DNA from 3 places in the Streptomyces sp. Y309 genome. Region 3 is predicted to be linked to each of the others. Evidence: riboswitches for the same ligand, from Rfam matches in the RefSeq annotation. Region 3 holds a riboswitch; each other region holds the start of a gene.

Region 1 (3,265 bases), 6.2 Mb from region 3:
TCGGCGGGAGTCTTCGCGCAGATCGCGTCGAAGTCGGCCGTGCCGCGCGGCTTCTCGGCGCTGCCGGAGTTGGCGGACACGGCGAACCGGAAGCCCTCCACGTCGCCGTCGTCGGGCCGGGCGATGGAGGGCCCCTGCGTCGCGTACACCCACGAGCCGTCCTTGCCCTGCTGCCAGAACGACCAGTAGCGGTAGTCGGAGGCGTGGGCGGGGCCCGCGGCGAGGAGCGCGCCGGCCAGCAGGGCCAGGAGCGCGGTGAGCGGGGCGGCCACCGTGAGGCGGCCGCGCCCCGGGTGGCGCCGGCTCACAGCTGGTTCTTCTTCTTGCGGCCGCTGAGCAGGAAGCCGATGCCCGCGCCCGCGACCAGGCCGACGCCGACGATCCACCAGATGCTGACGCCGGAACCGTCGTCCTGGTCCTTGTCCTTCTCCTTGGCCCCGGCGGTGGCCTCCGCGACGGCCTTGGGCTTCGGGCCCTGCGCGTTCAGCTGCTTGACGAGGTCGGCGCCGCCGAAGTCGCGTACGTCCATGTCCGCGGCGAGGGCCGCGAAGACGAGCTGGGAGTAGGCGGCGGGCCCGCTGTCCTTGGCCCAGGCGGCGGAGTTCTTCGACAGCCACTCGGCCGACTTCTTCGCCTGCTCCTGCTGTCCCGCGGCGGCGAGCGCGACCACCGCGTCGGCGGTGTTGCCGACGTCCGGCTGGTCCTTGGCGCCGGGCATGGAGGAGGTGAGGTGGCCGGTCTTGGCGAGGGACTGCAGCAGGTAGCCGGTGCCGTTCCGGGCGGCCTGCTCGGCGGTGTCCGGCTTCGCGCACTTCGGCGCGGAGCCGGCCGTCTTCCCCTTCGCCGGTACGAGGCCCTGGCCGAGGCCGCCGAGCACGCCGGCCGCGGTGGCGTCGGCGTTCGGCGCGAGCTTGCCGGACTTGGCGTCGGCGAGGCCGAACGCGCCGCCGTCCTTGCCGCAGTCCATGGCGAGCTTCGGCAGCGCGTCGAGCGGCGACTTGCCCTTCTGGGACTTCACGGACGCGGGCTTCTCGCCGACCGCGGCGAGCGCGCCGATCACGATGCCGGTGGAGTTGGCGTCGCTGGGCAGGCCCGGGTTGTAGCCCCAGCCGCCGTCCTGGTTCTGGACGGACTTCAGCCAGTCGAGGCCCTTCTTCACCGCGTTCGACTCGTTGCCGAGGGAGTGCAGCGCCTGGATCGCGGCGGCGGTGGAGTTCGAGTCGACCTGCGTCTTGGACCCGCACGGCTCGGTCGCGTCCGCGCGGTACGCGGCGAAGCCGCCGCTCGCGCACTGCTGGCCGGTGAGCCAGTCGACGGCCTTCGCGGCCGGGGTGACGCCCACGGTCTTCTGCGCGAGCAGCGCGTACGACTGCCGGAACACGCCGTCGAACTGCGGGTCCTTCTTGCCGTACAGACCGGACGGCAGCGGTCCCCCGGTCGCATCCGCCGACGGCGGCGCGTCGTCGGCGAGGGCGGCCGGGGCGGTGGCGGTGCCGAGGGCGACGGCCACGGCCAGGGCAGCTGCGCTGCGGCGAACGTTCATGATGCGGCGGGTGCCTCTCCCTGTGGGGAGCCGGGCGGCACGGCACGCACGGGCACCGGGCGGCTCGGGCTCCGTATACCTCGACGGTGCCGGCCATCGGCACGTGCCGATGACGCGAGCCGGTCATGCGGCGTACGAGGCAATCCGGCTTACCGCACCCAGGTGCGGATCACGGCTGCGGGTCAGCGCCGGATTTCCACCGGCTTCCCCTCGTACGCGCATGATGACGACCCGCCCACTCTACCGGCCCGTATCCCGCCCCCTCGGGCCCGGCACCGGGTGCCCCCGGCCCCGCCCCGCCGCCCCGGCGCGGTCTGGCAGGCCGGTGCGGGCGGGCGTACGTTGGCCTGGGCCCCGGGGCACGGGAGTTGGGCCGGGGCACGGGAGCCGAGGGGGCACGCATGGCGGGTGCGGAGACGGAACGTACCGAGGGGCCGGGACGGCGGGACGGCGCCCGCACCTGTCTCGTCACCGGCGCGGCATCCGGCATCGGCCGGGCTGTCGCGCGCCGCCTCGCCGCTCAGGGCCACCGCGTCATCGGCGCCGACATCGCGGAGATCAAGGACGCGGGCTACACCGGATACGCCGGGGACACCGCGTACGCCGCGATCCAGGCCGACCTGGCCACCGCCGAGGGGCGGGCCCTGCTCGTGGAGGGGGCCGCCGAGCTGGGCGGCGGCCGCCTGGACGCGGTGGTGGCGTGCGCGGGGGTCGGCCTGTTCGACCCGGTGGCCGTGCGCGTGAACGGCTTCGGCGCCATCGCCACGCTGGCGGGCCTGCGGCCGCTGCTCGCGGCGGGCCGGGACCCGCGGGCGCTCGCCGTGGCGTCGCTGGCCGCCGTGCACGAGACCGATCCGGCGATCGTCGCCGCGGTGCTCGCGGACGACGAGGTGGCGGCCGTCGCCGCCGCGCGGGCCGCCGTCGACCGCGGCGAGGAACAGCTCGTGTACGCCTCCGCGAAGCGGGCGCTGGTCCGCTGGGTGCGGCGGGCCGCGGTCACCGACGCCTGGGCGGGCGCCGGCATCCCGCTCAACGCGATCGCGCCCGGCATCGTCCGCACCCCGCTCAGCCGCCCCCTGCTCGAAGACCCGGAACTGCACGCGCTCACCGACGCGTCCGTCCCGATGCCGCTGCACGGCTACGCGGACCCGGAACAGATCGCCCCGCTGATCGACCACCTGACGTCGCCGGAGAACACCCACGTCACGGGCCAGGTGGTGTTCATCGACGGGGGAGCGGACGCGGTGCTGCGGGGGGACGAGGGCTGGTGACGACGCGGGCCGCCTAGGCGGCGTACGCCACGTACACGACCGGATCACTCCCCGGCACGGCCTCCGCGCGCCCCAGCTTCACAAGCCGCCGCAGGTGGGCCTCCGCCTCCGACACCGCGATGTTCCGTGAGCCGTAGGGGATGTCGGCCCAGGGCCTGTTCCACTCCATGCGCTCGGCGAGCTGCCAGGGCGTGCGCGGCTCACCGAGCAGCGTGAGCAGCTGTGCGAGCCGCTCCTCGTGATGGTCGAGCAACTCCCGTACGCGGGGCCGGGCTTCGGTGAAGGCGTGCTGATGAGCAGGAAGAACCTCGGCGACACCGAGCCGCCCGACCCGCTCCAGGGAGTCCAGATAGTCACCGAGGGGGTCGGTGACGGTGGCGTCGTCCGGGTCCTCGTAGAGCCCGATGTGCGGGGTGATGCCGGGCAGCAGATGATCGCCGGAGAAGAGCCG
Region 2 (3,265 bases), 6.8 Mb from region 3:
TCAGAGGTGGTCCCGGCAACGAGCAGCCCGCCACTCATGAGCGCCCCCCGAGCCGCGGCTGCTGCTGCCTGCACCGCTGTGGGCGGTGTGCCAACTCGTGCCGATCCGGCCGGTGCCGCTGTGGGCGGGGCGCCGAGTTCGACTCCGGGCGCTGTGGGCGGCAGCCAGTCGACTCGTGCCGCTGCTGCTGTGGGCAATCGTCCCGCAGGGCGAGTGGGGCATCCCCTGCTCGAGCGAAGCCGAGAGCTTGGGGAAGGGTGGGCACAGCCCACCGCGCCGGGTGCCCCTTGGTCACACGTCCACCCCGTGCCAGGTCGACGGCCACCGCAACTCCCAGGGCAAGCCACCCAACCCTGCGGGACAACTTCACGGCCCGCTCAATGTCCCCCACGCCGACGGCACGTCCCTCGCCGTTGAGGACGGGGCGATGCTCAACGCGCCCTGCGTAGGCCAAGGTGCCCCCCAGCCGCACCCCCAACGCCCCCGCGAAGGAGGCCTCGACAACGCCCGCGTTGGGACTCGGATGCTTGGCGGCATCGTCCCGCCAGGCCCGCACCGCCCCACGAGGGCACCCCCCGGCGACCACGGCGAGGGCGGCGGTGAGCCGGGCCCCGGGCCACCCCAACAGATCGTCGAGCCGGGCGGCAGCCCACCCGTACCGCCGGTACTTGGCGGACTTGTGCCCCACCATCGCGTCCAGCGTGTTGACCGCCCGGAACCCGACGAGCCCCGGCACACCCCCGACGGCACCCCACACCAGCGCCCCCACGACGGCGTCGGACGTGTTCTCGGCGACGGACTCCACCACGGCCCGGGCGATCCCGTCGGCGTCCAGCGCCTCGGGATCACGCCCGCACAGGTGCGGCAGCCGCTCCCGCGCGACGTCGACGTCCCCGGCGGCGAGCGCGCCCCCGATGGCACGGGCCTCACGGCCGAGGGAGGTGCCCCCGACGACGGCCCAGGTCGCGGCGGCGGTCAGTCCGACGGACGCGGCACGGGACCGGCGTACGGCAAGAGAGGCGAGCGCACCGGCACCGACGGCGCCCCCGGCGCACACCAGTGTGTGCAGCGCGCCCCACCCCCGGTGGTCGCGCCACAGCACTCGCTCGACGGCCCCCGCCGCCCGCCCGAACGCGGCGACCGGATGCCCGTGGCGAGGATCGCCGAGCAGCAGGTCACCGAGGAGGCCGGCGGCGGCGCCGTACGCGAAGTCGCGATCGGCACGCATGGGGTCAGCCCGCCGTCACGCCGAGCGGAGTGAGCGGGGGAAATGGCACCCGCGACAGGGCAGGGACCGGCAACGGGCGGCCGCGCATGGCGATATGTCCTCACTCAGGGTGTCCGCGCCCTGGTTCGACGAGACCGGCGGCGAGAGTTCCTGGCTCCCGGGGACCGTGTTCGGATCACCCGGTGACAGTGGCGGGACCGCGCCGGATTCGCACCGGCTTCCTCTCCTGCCGCCGTAATTGGCTCCGGCAGTCCACCATGGCCCGCGACGCCCGTCAACTCGCTGTTGACCTGCGACGGGAGAGTGTGTGGAGGTACACATGGTGGCCGGTTGGACGGTCGGCCGACAGGGATGCCGAACGCCCTGTGGGCGGCGAACGTTGAGAGAACGTTCGCCGCCCACAGGGCGTTTGACGTGGTGCCGCCGCGTCGGGCGACTTGCCGCCGCGTCAGGCGACGATCAGCGAGATCCCGTACGCCACTGCCCCCGCGCACAGCGCGAAGCACGCGTACGCGCCCACGCGCGCGGGGAGCGCGGCCGTGGCGCCGCCGGCCGCTCGCGCCTCCTTGGCCTGCTCCTGCTTGGAGAGGCCGACGATGCCGAGAGTGAACAGGCCCACGAGGGCGACGGTCACCCCGAGGCTGACTCCGAAGACGGAGCCCAGAGCTGCCCAGTCGATCTTCATGCTGCTTCTTCCTTAGACCGTGGCGGGCCGGGCGGAGTCCGCCACAGCCGTGGCGGGCGCGGCGGACGCGGGCGAGAGGGTCGTCGTCCGGACAGCGGCATCGGCGTCGCCGCCGGCGGTGGTGTCCTCGGCGGCGGCCGGGGCCACCGGACCCGCCGGGGGTGGGGTGACGGCGGCGATGGCGGTGGTCACGACGCCCGCGGGCTCGGCGTCGGCACCGGCGGCACCGGGGGTGCCGATGTTGTCGGCCGTGACGTTCGTGTGGTCGACCGGCTGGCGGCGCGACAGCGACCAGATGACGGCGGAGCCGCCGATCAGGAGCGCGGCCGTGGTGGCGATGCCCCAGGTGCCCTGCTTGGTGAGGAGCTCGGCGCCCGCGCCGACCAGGCCGGCGGCCGGCAGCGTCAGGCCCCACGCCACGAACATCCGCGTCGCCGTGGACCAGCGGACCACGCCGCCCTTGCGGCCGAGGCCCGCGCCCATCACGGCGCCGGAGCAGACCTGGGTGGTGGAGAGCGAGAAGCCGATGTGCGAGGAGGCGAGGATGGCGGTCGCGGCGGACGTCTGCGCGGCGAAGCCCTGCGGCGGGGCCAGTTCGGTGAGGCCCTTGCCCATGGTGCGGATGATCCGCCAGCCGCCGAGGTACGTACCGAGCGCGATGGCGACACCGGCCGAGACGATGACCCACATCGGGGGGTTCGCGCCGGGGTTGAGCACGCCGCCGGTGATGAGGGCCAGCGTGATGATGCCCATGGTCTTCTGCGCGTCGTTCGTGCCGTGGGCGAGCGAGACGAGTCCGGCGGAGGCGATCTGGCCCGCGCGATAGCCCTTCGAGGTGGCCTTCTCGTCGGCGCGGCCACTGATCTTGTACGTCAGCCGGGTCGCGAGCGTCGCGGCGATACCGGCGACGAGCGGGGCGGCCACAGCGGGGAGCAGCACCTTGGTGACGACGGTGCCGCCGTTGACCGACGACCAGCCCATGGACATCACGGCGGCGCCGATGAGGCCGCCGAACAGGGCGTGCGAGGAGCTGGACGGCAGGCCGAGCAGCCAGGTCAGCAGATTCCAGAGGATCGCGCCCACCAGGGCCGCGAATATCACTTCGGTCTTCAGACCGTCTTCGTTGATGATGCCGCCGGAGATCGTCTTGGCGACTTCGACGGAGAGGAACGCTCCGACGAGGTTCAGCACGGCGGACATGGCCACCGCCGTCTTGGGCTTGAGAGCGCCGGTCGAGATGGTCGTCGCCATCGCGTTGGCAGTGTCGTGGAAACCGTTCGTGAAATCGAACACGAGAGCGGTAACGATCACGATCCCGAGGAGAAGCGTGATGTGTTCCATTTACCCAGGCT
Region 3 (3,265 bases):
CCGCCGGGGCCGCTCTCGCCGGTGCGGGCCATCACGAGGTAGACGTGCGACGCGCCCGCGCCGGAGATGAACTGCTTGACGCCGTTCAGGACGTATGTGTCGCGGTCGCGCTCGGCACGGGTGCTGAGCGCGGCCGCGTCCGAGCCGGCGCCGGGCTCGGTGAGGCAGTAGCTGCCGAGCCAGTCCATGGAGGTCAGCGGCGCGAGCCAGCGGGCGCGCTGGGCCTCGTCGCCGTACCGGTCGATCATCCAGGCGACCATGTTGTGGATCGACAGATAGCCCGCGATGGACGGACAGCCGGAGGCGAGGGCCTCGAAGACGAGGACGCCGTCGGCCCGGGTGAGCCCGGAGCCGCCCGCGTCCTCGGCGACGTACATGCCGCCGAGACCGAGATCCGCGGCCTTGCGCAGCACCTCGACCGGGAAGTGCTTGTCCCGGTCCCAGGCGAGCGCGTGCGGGGCCAGGTGTTCCTGGGCGAAGTCGAGGGTCGTCTCGACGATGGCGAGCTGGTCGTCGGTGAGCAGGGTGCTGGTCATGGCGCCGGTCACCGCATCGTCGGGAGGGTGAAGGACGCGCCTTCCTTGGTCCCGGAGGGCCAGCGCGAGGTGACGGTCTTGGTGCGGGTGTAGAAGCGGATCGAGTCGGGGCCGTGCTGGTTGAGATCGCCGAATCCGGAGCGCTTCCAGCCGCCGAAGGTGTGGTACGCGACAGGGACCGGGATGGGTACGTTGACGCCGACCATGCCGGTGTCGACGCGCCGGGTGAAGTCGCGGGCGGTGTCGCCGTCGCGCGTGAAGAGCGCGACGCCGTTGCCGTACGGGTGCTCGGTGGGCAGCCGCAGCGCCTCTTCGTAGTCGGCGGCGCGTACGACGGACAGGACCGGGCCGAAGATCTCCTCCTGGTAGATCCGCATGTCGGTGGTGACGCGGTCGAAGAGGGAGGCGCCCGCGAAGAATCCGCCCTCGTGGCCGGGGAGCGTGAAGTCCCGTCCGTCGACGACGAGTTCGGCGCCCTCCTCGACGCCCAGGTCCACGCAACCGCGGACCCGGTCGACGGCGTCGCGGCTGACGAGCGGGCCGAAGTCGGCATCGGCGTCGTCGGAGCGGCCGATGCGCAGCGCGCCGATGCGGTCCCTGAGGCGGGCCACCAGGGCGTCGGCGGTGGCCTCGCCGACCGGCACGGCCACCGAGATCGCCATGCAGCGCTCGCCCGCCGAGCCGTAGCCGGCGCCGATCAGGGCGTCCACGGCCTGGTCGAGGTCGGCGTCCGGCATCACGATCATGTGGTTCTTGGCGCCGCCGAAGCACTGGGCGCGCTTGCCGTGGGCGGCGGCGGTGGCGTAGATGTGCGCGGCGACCGGCGTCGAGCCGACGAAGCCGAGCGCCTCGACGCGCGGGTCTTCCAGGAGGGTGTCGACGGCTTCCTTGCCGCCGTTGACGACGTTGAGGATGCCCGGCGGCAGGCCCGCCTCCAGGAAGAGTTCGGCGAGGCGCAGCGGGACGGACGGGTCGCGTTCGGAGGGCTTCAGGATGAAGGCGTTGCCGCAGGCGATGGCGGGCGCGGCCTTCCACAGGGGAATCATCGCGGGGAAGTTGAACGGCGTGATACCGGCGACGACGCCGATGGGGCGGCGCAGCGAGTGCACGTCGATGCCGGTCCCGGCGTTGTCGGTGAACTCGCCCTTGAGCAGGTGCGGGATGCCCGCGGCGAACTCCACGACCTCCAGGCCGCGCTGGAGGTCGCCGTGCGCGTCGGGGACGGTCTTGCCGTGCTCGGCGGACAACAGTCGCGCCAGGGACTCGCGTTCGCCGTCGACGAGCTGGAGGAACCGCAGCAGGACGCGGGCGCGGCGCTGCGGGTTCCACTCGCCCCACTCGCGCTGCGCCTGCGCCGCGTCGGCGATGGCGGCCTCGGTCTCGGCGCGGTTCGCGAGCGGGACGCGGGCCTGTACGTCGCCGGTGTTGGGGTCGTACACGTCGGCGAGCGTGCCCGAGGTGCCCGGGGTGTGCTTGCCGCCGATGAAATGGGTCAGTTCACGGACCATGGGGAGCCTGCTCTTTCGTCAGGTGCGATCCGGGGAGGGGCGCGGCCGGCCGACCGTCGGGGCATGCGGGCATGCGCGGGCATGCCGGTCCGACGGGCGGAAAAGTGGACGCGAACGGCGAAGGGGCCGTCAGACAGCGGGGGTTGTCGCTCGCATTGCCGGATCACCGGGGTCGGTTGTCGCTCGCAATGCCGGATCACCGGGTTCGTGAGTGCGCACCGGGGCCATGCGTGTCTGCTCCATCCTCGTGGACAACACGGAACACCCCGCGGCCGGTATCCTGACTCCCGGATCAGCGCCCGTTCTCCCGCCTTCCCGACGGACTTCTCCGTCAGTGGCGTTGTTGCACGCGAGAACGCACTCCCCGGTCACAGTGGCGGGACCGCGCCGGATTCACACCGGCTTCCCTGCACCGCGGGCTTCGCCACGAACATATACTTGGACGTCCTAGTAAGTCCACACCCGACTGCGCGGCCCTCCGAGGTTCAGCGACATCTTGTCCGGGGTTCACCGGACGCTTCACACTCTCTCTCCGTTGGTTCGTCCGGTCCGTTGAGCGGCCTGTCCGATGCGAGGGGACACAGTGGAGCGATTAACAGCGAGTGATCCAGAGGAAGTCGGGCGCTATCGGACCATCGCGGAGCTGGGCCGCGGCGGGATGGGGCGCGTCTTGCTGAGCAGCGCCCCGGACGGCCGACTCGTCGCGCTGAAGCAGGTGCGCAGCCAGTTCGTCGAGGACGACGGCTTCCGGGCCCGGTTCCGCCGCGAGGTGGACGCCTCCCGCAAGGTGTCCGGCGCGTACACCTCGGCGGTGATCGACGCCGACGCCGACGCGCCCGAGCCGTGGCTGACATCGGAGTTCGTCCCGGGCCCTTCGCTTCAGCAAGCGGTGACGGCCCTCGGCGCGCTGCCGGAGGAAGCGGTGCTGCGCATGGCCGCGGGGCTGGCCTCCGCCCTGCTCGACATCCACCGGGCCGGCCTTGTGCACCGGGATCTGAAGCCGTCCAATGTGCTGCTCGCCGACGACGGCCCCAGGGTGATCGACTTCGGCATCGCACGGGCGACCGACAGCGAAGGCGGCACCGAGCTGACCCACTCGGGCTGGCTGGTCGGCTCCCCCGGCTTCATGTCCCCGGAGCAGGCCCAAGGGCAGCCGCTCGGCTCGGCCAGCGATGTGTTCTCCCTGGGGACGGTGCTGGTGATGGCGTGCACGGGCAAGTG

Evidence for each region. Region 3 has a riboswitch for cobalamin ahead of AC0KTA_RS01600 (CoA-acylating methylmalonate-semialdehyde dehydrogenase). Riboswitches for the same ligand answer to the same signal wherever they lie in the genome.
Region 1: linked by a shared signal. The riboswitch ahead of AC0KTA_RS26970 (prenyltransferase/squalene oxidase repeat-containing protein) and the one ahead of AC0KTA_RS01600 (CoA-acylating methylmalonate-semialdehyde dehydrogenase) in region 3 are both predicted to bind cobalamin.
Region 2: linked by a shared signal. The riboswitch ahead of AC0KTA_RS29865 (cobalamin biosynthesis protein) and the one ahead of AC0KTA_RS01600 (CoA-acylating methylmalonate-semialdehyde dehydrogenase) in region 3 are both predicted to bind cobalamin.

The regions. Positions count from the first base shown of each region.
Region 1 covers NZ_CM160048.1:6,540,349-6,543,613, forward strand. The annotation lists gene AC0KTA_RS26965 (SCO2322 family protein) at 1-308, opposite strand, end outside; gene AC0KTA_RS26970 (prenyltransferase/squalene oxidase repeat-containing protein) at 305-1,543, opposite strand; cobalamin riboswitch at 1,644-1,793, opposite strand; gene AC0KTA_RS26975 (SDR family oxidoreductase) at 1,945-2,814, shown strand; gene AC0KTA_RS26980 (MBL fold metallo-hydrolase) at 2,828-3,265, opposite strand, start outside.
Region 2 covers NZ_CM160048.1:7,206,040-7,209,304, forward strand. The annotation lists gene AC0KTA_RS29860 (cobyric acid synthase) at 1-38, opposite strand, end outside; partial or broken gene AC0KTA_RS29865 (cobalamin biosynthesis protein) at 296-1,228, opposite strand; cobalamin riboswitch at 1,351-1,477, opposite strand; gene AC0KTA_RS29870 (hypothetical protein) at 1,677-1,913, opposite strand; gene AC0KTA_RS29875 (inorganic phosphate transporter) at 1,926-3,254, opposite strand.
Region 3 covers NZ_CM160048.1:374,197-377,461, forward strand. The annotation lists gene AC0KTA_RS01595 (acyl-CoA dehydrogenase family protein) at 1-536, opposite strand, end outside; gene AC0KTA_RS01600 (CoA-acylating methylmalonate-semialdehyde dehydrogenase) at 545-2,044, opposite strand; cobalamin riboswitch at 2,298-2,476, opposite strand; gene AC0KTA_RS01605 (serine/threonine-protein kinase) at 2,613-3,265, shown strand, end outside.